Regions from separate parts of the Streptomyces sp. NPDC002825 genome, predicted to be linked through region 2. Evidence: riboswitches for the same ligand, from Rfam matches in the RefSeq annotation. Region 2 holds a riboswitch; the other holds the start of a gene.

Region 1 (4,400 bases), on a different contig from region 2:
GCGGCTCGCCAACCGCTCCGACTACCTGAGGGCCGACGCCCCGGCCGCCGCGACCCTGAGCGCACGCGCCGTGGCCCGTATGTACGCGGCGCTGCTCGGCGAGGTCGACGGGGTCCGGCTGGTCCCCGCCGAGCGGCTGCCGCTGCTGTACGCGCCGCAGACCCGCGAACCGGACCGGATCCTCGGCGCCCCCATCCCCAAGGGCCTCGGCTACTTCCTCGAACGGCCCGAGACGGGCGGCGAGCCCACCGCGTTCGGCCACAACGGCAGCGGCGGCAGCACCGCCTTCGCCGATCCCGCGCGCGGACTCGCGTTCGCCTTCACCCGCAACCGGCTGAACGCGGGCGCGGACGACACCCATGCCGAGGACCTCGCGGCCTTGATCCGCGAGGCCGTGGGCGGGTAGCGGCCGGTCAGACGGGGAGGGCCGGGGCCGGGTAGCGGCCGGCCAGAGCGGGAGGCCCGGGGCCGGACGGCCGTCGGTCAGACCGGAAAACCCCGGGCCGGACAGCCGCCGGTCAGACCGGGAGGCCCGGGGCCGGACGGCCGTCGGTCAGACCGGAAGACCCCGGGCCGGACAGCCGCCGGTCAGACCGGAAAACCCCGGGCCGGACAGCCGCCGGCCAGACCGGAAAACCCCGGGCCGGACAGCCGCCGGCCAGACCGGAAAACCCCGGGCCGGACAGCCGCCGGTCAGACCGGGAGGCCCGGGGCCGGACAGCCGCCGGTCAGACCGGGAGGCCCGGGGCCGGGTAGGCGGCCATCAGGTCGGCGACCTCCGCGCGGACGGCGGCGAGGGTGTCCTCGTCGCCGGTGCCCGCCGCGGTGACGGCGCGGTCGATCCACTCGGCGACCTGGTCCATGTGGCCCGGGGTGAGGCCGCGGGAGGTGAGGGACGGGGTGCCGATGCGGATGCCGGAGGGGTCGAAGGGCTTCCGCGGGTCGTAGGGGACGGTGTTGTAGTTGACGACGATTCCGGCCCGGTCGAGGGCCTTCGCGGCGATCTTGCCCGGGACCTGCTTCGGGGTGAGGTCGATCAGGATCAGGTGGTTGTCGGTGCCGCCGGAGACCAGATCGAAGCCGCGCGCGAGGAGCGCCTCGGCGAGGGCCCTGGCGTTGGCGACGACGGCGTGGGCGTAGTCGCGGAACGACGGCTGGGAGGCCTCGCGGAGGGCGACGGCGATGGCGGCGGTGGTCTGGTTGTGCGGGCCGCCCTGGAGGCCGGGGAAGACGGCCTTGTCGAGGGCCTTGGCGTGCTCCTCGGTGGACATGAGCATCGCGCCGCGCGGCCCGCGGAGGGTCTTGTGGGTGGTCGTGGAGATGACGTCCACGTGCCCGACCGGGGACGGGTGCGCGCCGCCCGCGACGAGGCCGGCGATGTGGGCGACGTCGGCGACGAGGACGGCGCCGGACTCACGGGCGATCTCGCCGAAGGCGGCGAAGTCGATGGTGCGGGGCAGCGCGGTGCCGCCACAGAAGATGATCTTCGGGCGCTCCTTGAGGGCGAGCTCGCGGACCTCGTCGAAGTCGATGCGCCCGGTGTCGTGGCGTACGCCGTACTGGACGCCCCGGAACCACTTGCCGGTGGCGGAGACGCCCCAGCCGTGGGTGAGGTGGCCGCCCATGGGCAGGGCCATGCCCATGACCGTGTCACCGGGCTGCGCGAAGGCGAGGTAGACGGCGAGGTTGGCCGGGGAGCCCGAGTAGGGCTGGACGTTGGCGTGGTCGACACCGAAGAGGGCCTTGGCGCGCTCGATGGCGAGCGTCTCGACCTGGTCGATGTTCTGCTGGCCCTCGTAGTAGCGGCGGCCGGGGTAGCCCTCGCTGTACTTGTTCTGGAGGACGGTGCCGGAGGCCTCGAGGACGGCGGCGGAGACGTAGTTCTCGCTGGGGATGAGGCGCAGGGTCTCGGCCTGGAGCCGTTCCTCGGCGCCGACGAGGGCGGCGAGCTCGGGGTCGGCCGAGGCGAGTGCGGGGTGGTGCTGCGGGATGGTCATGGTGGTGTCCTCCGGGCGTTCGGCGGAACGGTCCCGGGGCGGAGGTGCGCACGGGACCAGGGGCCCGTGATGCCCAGGCGAGCGGCACCTCGTGTGGTGGAGCGCGCACGGCTCCCCCGGGGTCGCTTCCCCGTACGCCAGTCGCCGTGCGTGTTTCCAGGGTAGCTGGCGTGCCGTCGCCGAGGTTTCCCCGTCCGGCATCCGAGCGACGATAAGAAAGGGGCCACAGCCCCCTGGGGACGAGCCACCCCCCGAGCCGCAGGACGAACGGAGATCCCGTGTCGAGGACAGAAGACGCGATCGCTTCCGCGGACGCGCACAGCGCTCACAACTACCACCCCCTTCCGGTCGTCGTCGCCTCGGCGGACGGTGCCTGGATGACCGATGTCGAGGGCCGTCGCTATCTCGACATGCTCGCCGGGTACTCGGCGCTCAACTTCGGGCACGGCAACCGGCGTCTGATCGACGCGGCGAAGGCGCAGCTGGAGCGGGTGACGCTGACCTCGCGCGCCTTCCACCACGACCGGTTCGCCGACTTCTGCACGCAGCTGGCGGAGCTGTGCGGGAAGGAGGCCGTGCTGCCGATGAACACGGGGGCGGAGGCGGTCGAGACGGCCGTGAAGACCGCCCGGAAGTGGGGGTACGAGGTGAAGGGCGTGCCGGACGGGCACGCGAAGATCGTGGTGGCGGCGAACAACTTCCACGGCCGGACGACGACGATCGTGAGCTTCTCGACGGACCACGAGGCGCGGGACCACTTCGGGCCGTACACGCCGGGGTTCGAGATCGTGCCGTACGGGGACCTGACGGCGATGGAGGCGGCGGTCACCGAGAACACGGTGGCGGTGCTGCTCGAACCGATCCAGGGCGAGGCGGGGGTCCTGGTCCCGCCGGCCGGCTATCTGGCGGGGGTGCGGGAGCTGACGCGCCGGCGGAACGTGCTGTTCATGGCGGACGAGATCCAGTCGGGTCTGGGCCGGACGGGGCGGACGTTCGCGTGCGAGCACGAGGGGGTGGTGCCGGACGTGTACATCCTGGGGAAGGCGCTGGGCGGCGGGGTGGTGCCGGTGTCGGCGGTGGTGGCCGACCGTGACGTGCTCGGGGTCTTCCGGCCGGGTGAGCACGGGTCGACGTTCGGCGGGAACCCGCTGGCCTGCGCGGTGGCCCTGGAGGTGATCGCGATGCTGCGGACGGGCGAGTTCCAGGAGCGGGCGGCGGAGCTGGGCGAGCACCTCCACGCGGAGCTGGGGCTGCTCGTGGGCGGCGGCGCGGTGGAGGCGGTGCGCGGGCGCGGGCTGTGGGCGGGCGTCGACATCGTGCCGTCGAAGGGGACGGGCCGGCAGATCTCGGAGCGGCTGATGGAGCGCGGGGTGCTGGTGAAGGACACGCACGGTTCGACGATCCGGATCGCTCCGCCGCTGGTCATCTCGAAGGAGGACCTGGACTGGGGTCTGGAGCAGTTGAGGGGGGTTCTGTCGGACTGAGCGTCGGGAACGCCGGGCTCCCCTGGTGGTGCGGTTGGAAACCGCCTGCGAGGGGGGCATCGACAGAACGATCGGGTGCATGAGCGGTAGCAAGAAGTACTCGATCAGCCTGCCCGAGGAGCTCGCCGAGAGCGTGCGCAGCCGTGTCGGGGCCGGCGGTTTCTCCGCGTACGTCGCGGAGGCGCTGGAGCATCGACTCGCCATGGAGCGGCAACGGGAGATCGTGGCCGACTTCGAGATCGACAACGACCCGTCTGGGGGCGGACTACGAGCGGGTCCACCCGGCGCGCATCCAATGGGTCCTGTCCCGCATCGACGTGCACGACGTCACCCGGTCCGTGAGCGACGAGGCCGCCGTGCTCCTGCGGGAGCAGGGCCTGCACGGCCACAAGTACGCGATCGATGCCGTCCTGGCGGCGGTCGCGCGCCGCGCGGCGGGCCCGGTCACCGTCCTGACCCCGGATCCGGAGGATCTGACGCTGCTCTGCGGCCCGGCCGTCACCGTGGTGAAGATCTGACGGGTCCTAGAGGATCACGTGCGGGAGGAAGCGGGCGTACTCGTCGGTGACGAGCCCCGCCGACTCCCGGATGCCGAGCCCCGCCGCCTCGTCCTCGACGACCCACGCGCCGAGCACCACCCGGTTGCCGTCGAAGTCGGGCAGCGGGGCCAGCTCCTGGTAGCAGCAGGCCTCCCCGTCCCGTACGAAGGGCTCCGTACCGGCCTCGTGCAGGGTGACGCCCGCGCCCTCGCGGCCGAGCAGCGGCTTGGCGACCCAGCCGGCCGTCGAGGCCAGCTCGCGCGGGCCGTCGAGATAGGCGGGCAGCAGGTTGGGGTGGCCCGGGTTCAGCTCCCACAGGATCGCGAGGAGCGCCTTGTTGGAGAGCAGCATCTTCCAGGCGGGTTCGATCCAGCAGGTGG
Region 2 (4,400 bases):
GTGGGCGCCGTCTCGGTCCGTCCCGGCCGCATCACGGCCCTGGTCAAGGACCGCGACGGCACGGCGTACCGCGCCGACGTGCTGGTGCGGGAGTTCTCGGAGGAGCAGTGGGAGCGGCTCCTCGACCTCGCCGTCGACAGCGCGGGCCACATCGCCGCGCTCCTCGACCGCGACATGCCGCCGCACCTGGTGGAGGACGCGGCGGCGGCCGGGCTCGACCTGCTGCCGGGCATCGGGGATCTCGACCCGGAGTGCGGCTGCGAGGCGTGGGACCACTGCCCGCACACGGCGGCGCTCTGCTACCAGGTCGCGCGCCTCCTCGACGAGGACCCGTTCGTCCTCCTGCTGATGCGGGGGCGCGGCGAGCGGACGCTCCTGGAGCAGCTCCAGGAGCGCAGTACGGCACGGGCCGCCGCGCCGTCCGCGGGTGACGGGGAGGAGGCCGGCGGCCGGTTCGAGGAAGCCGGGGGCATGCCCGGCGTGTCGGCCGAGGAGGTGTTCGCGGCGGGGTTCCTCGTACCGCCGCTGCCCGCCCCTCCGGTGCTCCCGGCCGCGCCGGGGCGGTCGCCGTCCCTGGACACGGACACTCCCCCGGAGCCGGGGGTCGATCCGGCGGCCCTCGAGTTCCTCGCCCAGGACGCGGCGACGCGCGCGTGCCGGCTGCTCGGCGCGGTCCTGGGTGCGGGCGGCGCGCACGAGGCGGTGACGGACCCGACCGAGACTCATCTGACCACCGGTCAGGACGCGGTCCGGCTCGCGGCGGGCGCTCCCGTGCCCCGGATCGCGGAGCGCCTCGCCTCCGGTTCGGGCAGGTCGCGGACGGAGCTGGACCTGGCCACGCGCGCGTGGCGGTTCGGGGGCGCGGCCGCCCTCGCCGTACTGGAGGAGGAGTGGACGCCGGACGCGGAGGCGCTCGACCCGGCCGGGGTCCGGCTCGCCGGGGCCTGGGCGGACGACGAGCGGCCGGTGCTGCGGCGCGCGGGCGGCGCGCGGTGGACGGTCGTGGGCGCGGAGGCGCAGCTGCGGCTGGGCGAGGACGGGCGCTGGTGGCCGTACCTGAAGGCGGGGGCCCGCTGGTCCCCGGCCGGCCCGGCGGACCGTGACCCGTCGGCGGCCCTGGCGACGGCACTCGCCGGGGGCGCTACGGGAGCCGGGGGCTGAGGTTGGCGGTGGGCCGGCAGCCCGGGTGGGCGCGGCACGCCGGGGGGGGCGGCGACACGCTCCCCCGTTACCACCGCTCCCCCCCGGCGTCGGCGCCCACCCCGCCACCGGCACCGGCGCCGCCGGTCCGAGTGGCCGCCCCGTCACAGCCCGCGCCCGGTACAGCTGCCTACAGGCCGAGCTGGCGCTCCGCACCCTCGACCGTCTGGGCGAGCAGCACGGCGATGGTCATCGGGCCGACGCCGCCGGGGACCGGCGTGATGAGGGAGGCGCGCTCGGCGGCCGAGGCGAAGTCGACGTCGCCGATGTTGCCCGGGTTGTAGCCGGCGTCGATGACGACGGCGCCCGGCTTGATGTCCTCGCCCTTGATGAAGTTCGGCTTGCCGACGGCGGCGACGAGGACGTCGGCCTCGCGGACGACCGAGGAGAGGTCCTGGGTGCGGGAGTGGCAGTAGGTGACGGTGGCGTCGCGGCCGAGGAGGAGCAGGCCGGCGGGCTTGCCGAGGATGGCGCTGCGGCCGACGACGACCGCGCGCTTGCCGCTGAGTTCGACGTCGTACGCGTCGAGGAGGCGCATGATGCCGCCGGGCGTGCAGGAGACGAAGCCGGGCAGGCCGAAGCCCATGGCCGCGAAGGAGGCCATGGTGACGCCGTCGACGTCCTTCTCGGGGGCGATGGCCTCGAAGGCGGCGCGCTCGTCGATGTGCGGCCCGACCGGGTGCTGCAGCAGGATGCCGTGGACCTCGGGGTCCTCGGACAGGGCGGTGATGGCGGCGACGAGCTCCTCGGTGGTCGTCTCGGCGGGCAGCTCGACGTGCTTGGAGCGGATTCCGGCCTTCGCGCAGCGGTTCTGCTTCATCTTCACGTACGTGACGGAGGCCGGGTCCGCGCCGACCAGAACGGTCGCGAGGCACGGCGTGACGCCGGTGCGGCGGGTGATCTCGGCGGCTCGGGCGGCGGTCTCCTCGACCGTGCGGCGGGCGAGGGCCGTGCCGTCCATGAGGGTGGCGGTGCTGGTGGACATGGCAACTCCTGGGCGTCGTCTGTGACAGGTGGTTCGCCCAGGCGCACGGCATCGACACGGTCGCGTCACAGGGACGCCCCGCCGGGCCGCTCCCCGGTGGTGATCCACCTCAAGCGCCAGTCACGGCCCGGGCCCCACTCTACGTGAGGAGTGGGGGGCCGCTCCCGGACAGGGTGCATATGCCGTGCTGCGGGGTGGCTTGTCGGCGGCCCGCGGGCGCACCACGATGAGCGCGACGGGCCGGGACGACCTCGACGAGGAGGCCGAGTTGAACGATGCGTGGGTGGCCGGGGAACAACGGACGGGGCGGGCCCCGGTGGTGGATCCGGCAGAGGGCGTCGGCCCGGGCGCGGAGGCCGACCCGCACGGCCGGGAGGCCCGCCCGCTGGTGGCCGCGTCCTGGCGCCGGTCGGTACGCGCGCGCGTGAGCCGCGACGGGGAGGCGGGGGTCGAACTGGACGAGGACGAGCTGGCCGCGTACCGGGAGGAACATCCCCTGTCCGCGGCGATGCCGGTGATCCGGGAGCTGATGGGGGCCTACGCGACGGACGGGGAGCATCTCCTGGCGGTCTGCGACGCGGCCGGGCGGATGCTCTGGGTCGAGGGCCATCAGGGCACCCTGCGCAAGGCCCGCGGCATGAACTTCGTGGCCGGGGCCCGTTGGTCGGAGGCCGCGGTCGGGACGAACGCGCCGGGTACGGCCCTGGCCGTCGACCGTCCCGTCCAGGTGGTCTCCGCGGAGCACTTCCGGCGCTCGGTGCGGGCCTGGACCTGCGCCGCGGCCCCGGTGCACGACCCGCACACGGGGCGGGTGCTCGGCGCGGTCGACATCACCGGCGGGGAGCGGCTCGCGCATCCGCACAGCCTCGGCTTCGTCCAGGCGGTGGCACGGGCGGCGGAGTCCCAGCTGGCGCTGCTCGGGCCGGCTCCGGACCCGGGGCGGCTCCGGCTGTCGGCGCTGGGCCGGGACGAGGCGGTGCTGACGGTGGGCGGGCGGCGGCTGCGGCTGAGCCGCCGGCACAGCGAGATCCTGGTGGTCCTCGCGCACCGCCCGGAGGGCGTGGGCGGGGACGAACTCCTCACGCTCCTGTACGAGGACGAGTCGGTGACACCGGTGACGCTGCGGGCGGAGCTGTCCCGGCTGCGCGCGCTGCTGGGTCCCGACGCGCTGCGCTCACGTCCGTACCGCCTCGCGGGGGCGGTGGACGCGGACTTCGCGACGGTCGACCGTCGGCTCGCCTCGGGGGCCGTCGCGGCGGCGGCCGGGGACTACGCGGGGCCGCTGCTTCCGGCGTCGACCGCGCCCGGGGTCGTACGGCTGCGGGAACGGCTCGCGGACCGGCTGCGGGCCGCGCTGGTCGACCGGGGCGATCCGGGGCTGCTCGCGGACTGGGCGTACAGCGCGTGGGGCGAGGAGGACGTGGTGGTCTGGCGGGCGCTGTGCGCGGCCGTACCGGCGCCCCAGCTTCCTCCCGTACGGGCGAGGCTCGACTCCCTGGAGGCGGAACTGTCCGCCGGTGCAACGGGCTTGCAACGTACGGGTCTCCACACTCGGGCGTGAGCGCCGGCCAGGGACGGCCGGCGCGTCCCAGGGAGGCCATCCATGACCCGTTACGCCGCACCCGGCACCGAGGGCGCGCTCATGTCGTACCAGGCTCGCTACGACCACTGGATCGGTGGCGAGTACGTCGCTCCCGCGGCCGGGCGCTACTTCGAGAACCCCAGCCCGGTCGACGGTCGCCCCTTCACGGAGGTCGCGCGCGGCACCGCCGAGGACGTGGAGCGCGCCCTCGACGCGGCGCACGCTGCGGCCCCGGCGTGGGGGCGGACGGCGCCGGCGGAACGGGCGCAGGTCCTGCTGCGGATCGCGGACCGCATGGAACAGAACCTGGAGGCGCTCGCGGTCGCCGAGACCTGGGACAACGGCAAGCCGGTCCGGGAGACACTGGCCGCGGACATCCCGCTCGCGATCGACCACTTCCGCTACTTCGCGGGGGCACTGCGGGCCCAGGAGGGCGCGCTGAGCGAGATCGACGACGACACCGTGGCGTACCACTTCCACGAGCCGCTGGGTGTCGTCGCGCAGATCATCCCGTGGAACTTCCCGATCCTGATGGCGGTCTGGAAGCTGGCCCCGGCGCTGGCCGCCGGCAACGCGGTGATCCTCAAGCCGGCCGAACAGACCCCGGCCTCGGTGCACTTCTGGCTGAGTCTG

What was found. A riboswitch is a leader RNA that binds a small molecule or an ion and turns the genes downstream of it on or off. The one in region 2 is predicted to bind ZMP and ZTP.
Region 1: it holds a riboswitch for ZMP and ZTP, as region 2 does, so the genes downstream of both, glyA (serine hydroxymethyltransferase) here and ABT041_RS06140 (bifunctional 5,10-methylenetetrahydrofolate dehydrogenase/5,10-methenyltetrahydrofolate cyclohydrolase) in region 2, are expected to answer to the same signal.

What each region holds. Positions count from the first base shown of each region.
Region 1 is NZ_JBEOVH010000028.1:37,528-41,927, reverse strand. Features, by position in the region: gene ABT041_RS29255 (serine hydrolase domain-containing protein) at 1-406, shown strand, start outside; gene glyA (serine hydroxymethyltransferase) at 729-1,997, opposite strand; ZMP/ZTP riboswitch at 2,062-2,152, opposite strand; gene rocD (ornithine--oxo-acid transaminase) at 2,276-3,481, shown strand; gene ABT041_RS29240 (hypothetical protein) at 3,799-3,999, shown strand; gene ABT041_RS29235 (glutathionylspermidine synthase family protein) at 4,006-4,400, opposite strand, start outside.
Region 2 is NZ_JBEOVH010000003.1:310,619-315,018, forward strand. Features, by position in the region: gene ABT041_RS06135 (SWF or SNF family helicase) at 1-1,161, shown strand, start outside; gene ABT041_RS06140 (bifunctional 5,10-methylenetetrahydrofolate dehydrogenase/5,10-methenyltetrahydrofolate cyclohydrolase) at 1,331-2,185, opposite strand; ZMP/ZTP riboswitch at 2,214-2,319, opposite strand; gene ABT041_RS06145 (GAF domain-containing protein) at 2,454-3,746, shown strand; gene exaC (acetaldehyde dehydrogenase ExaC) at 3,789-4,400, shown strand, end outside.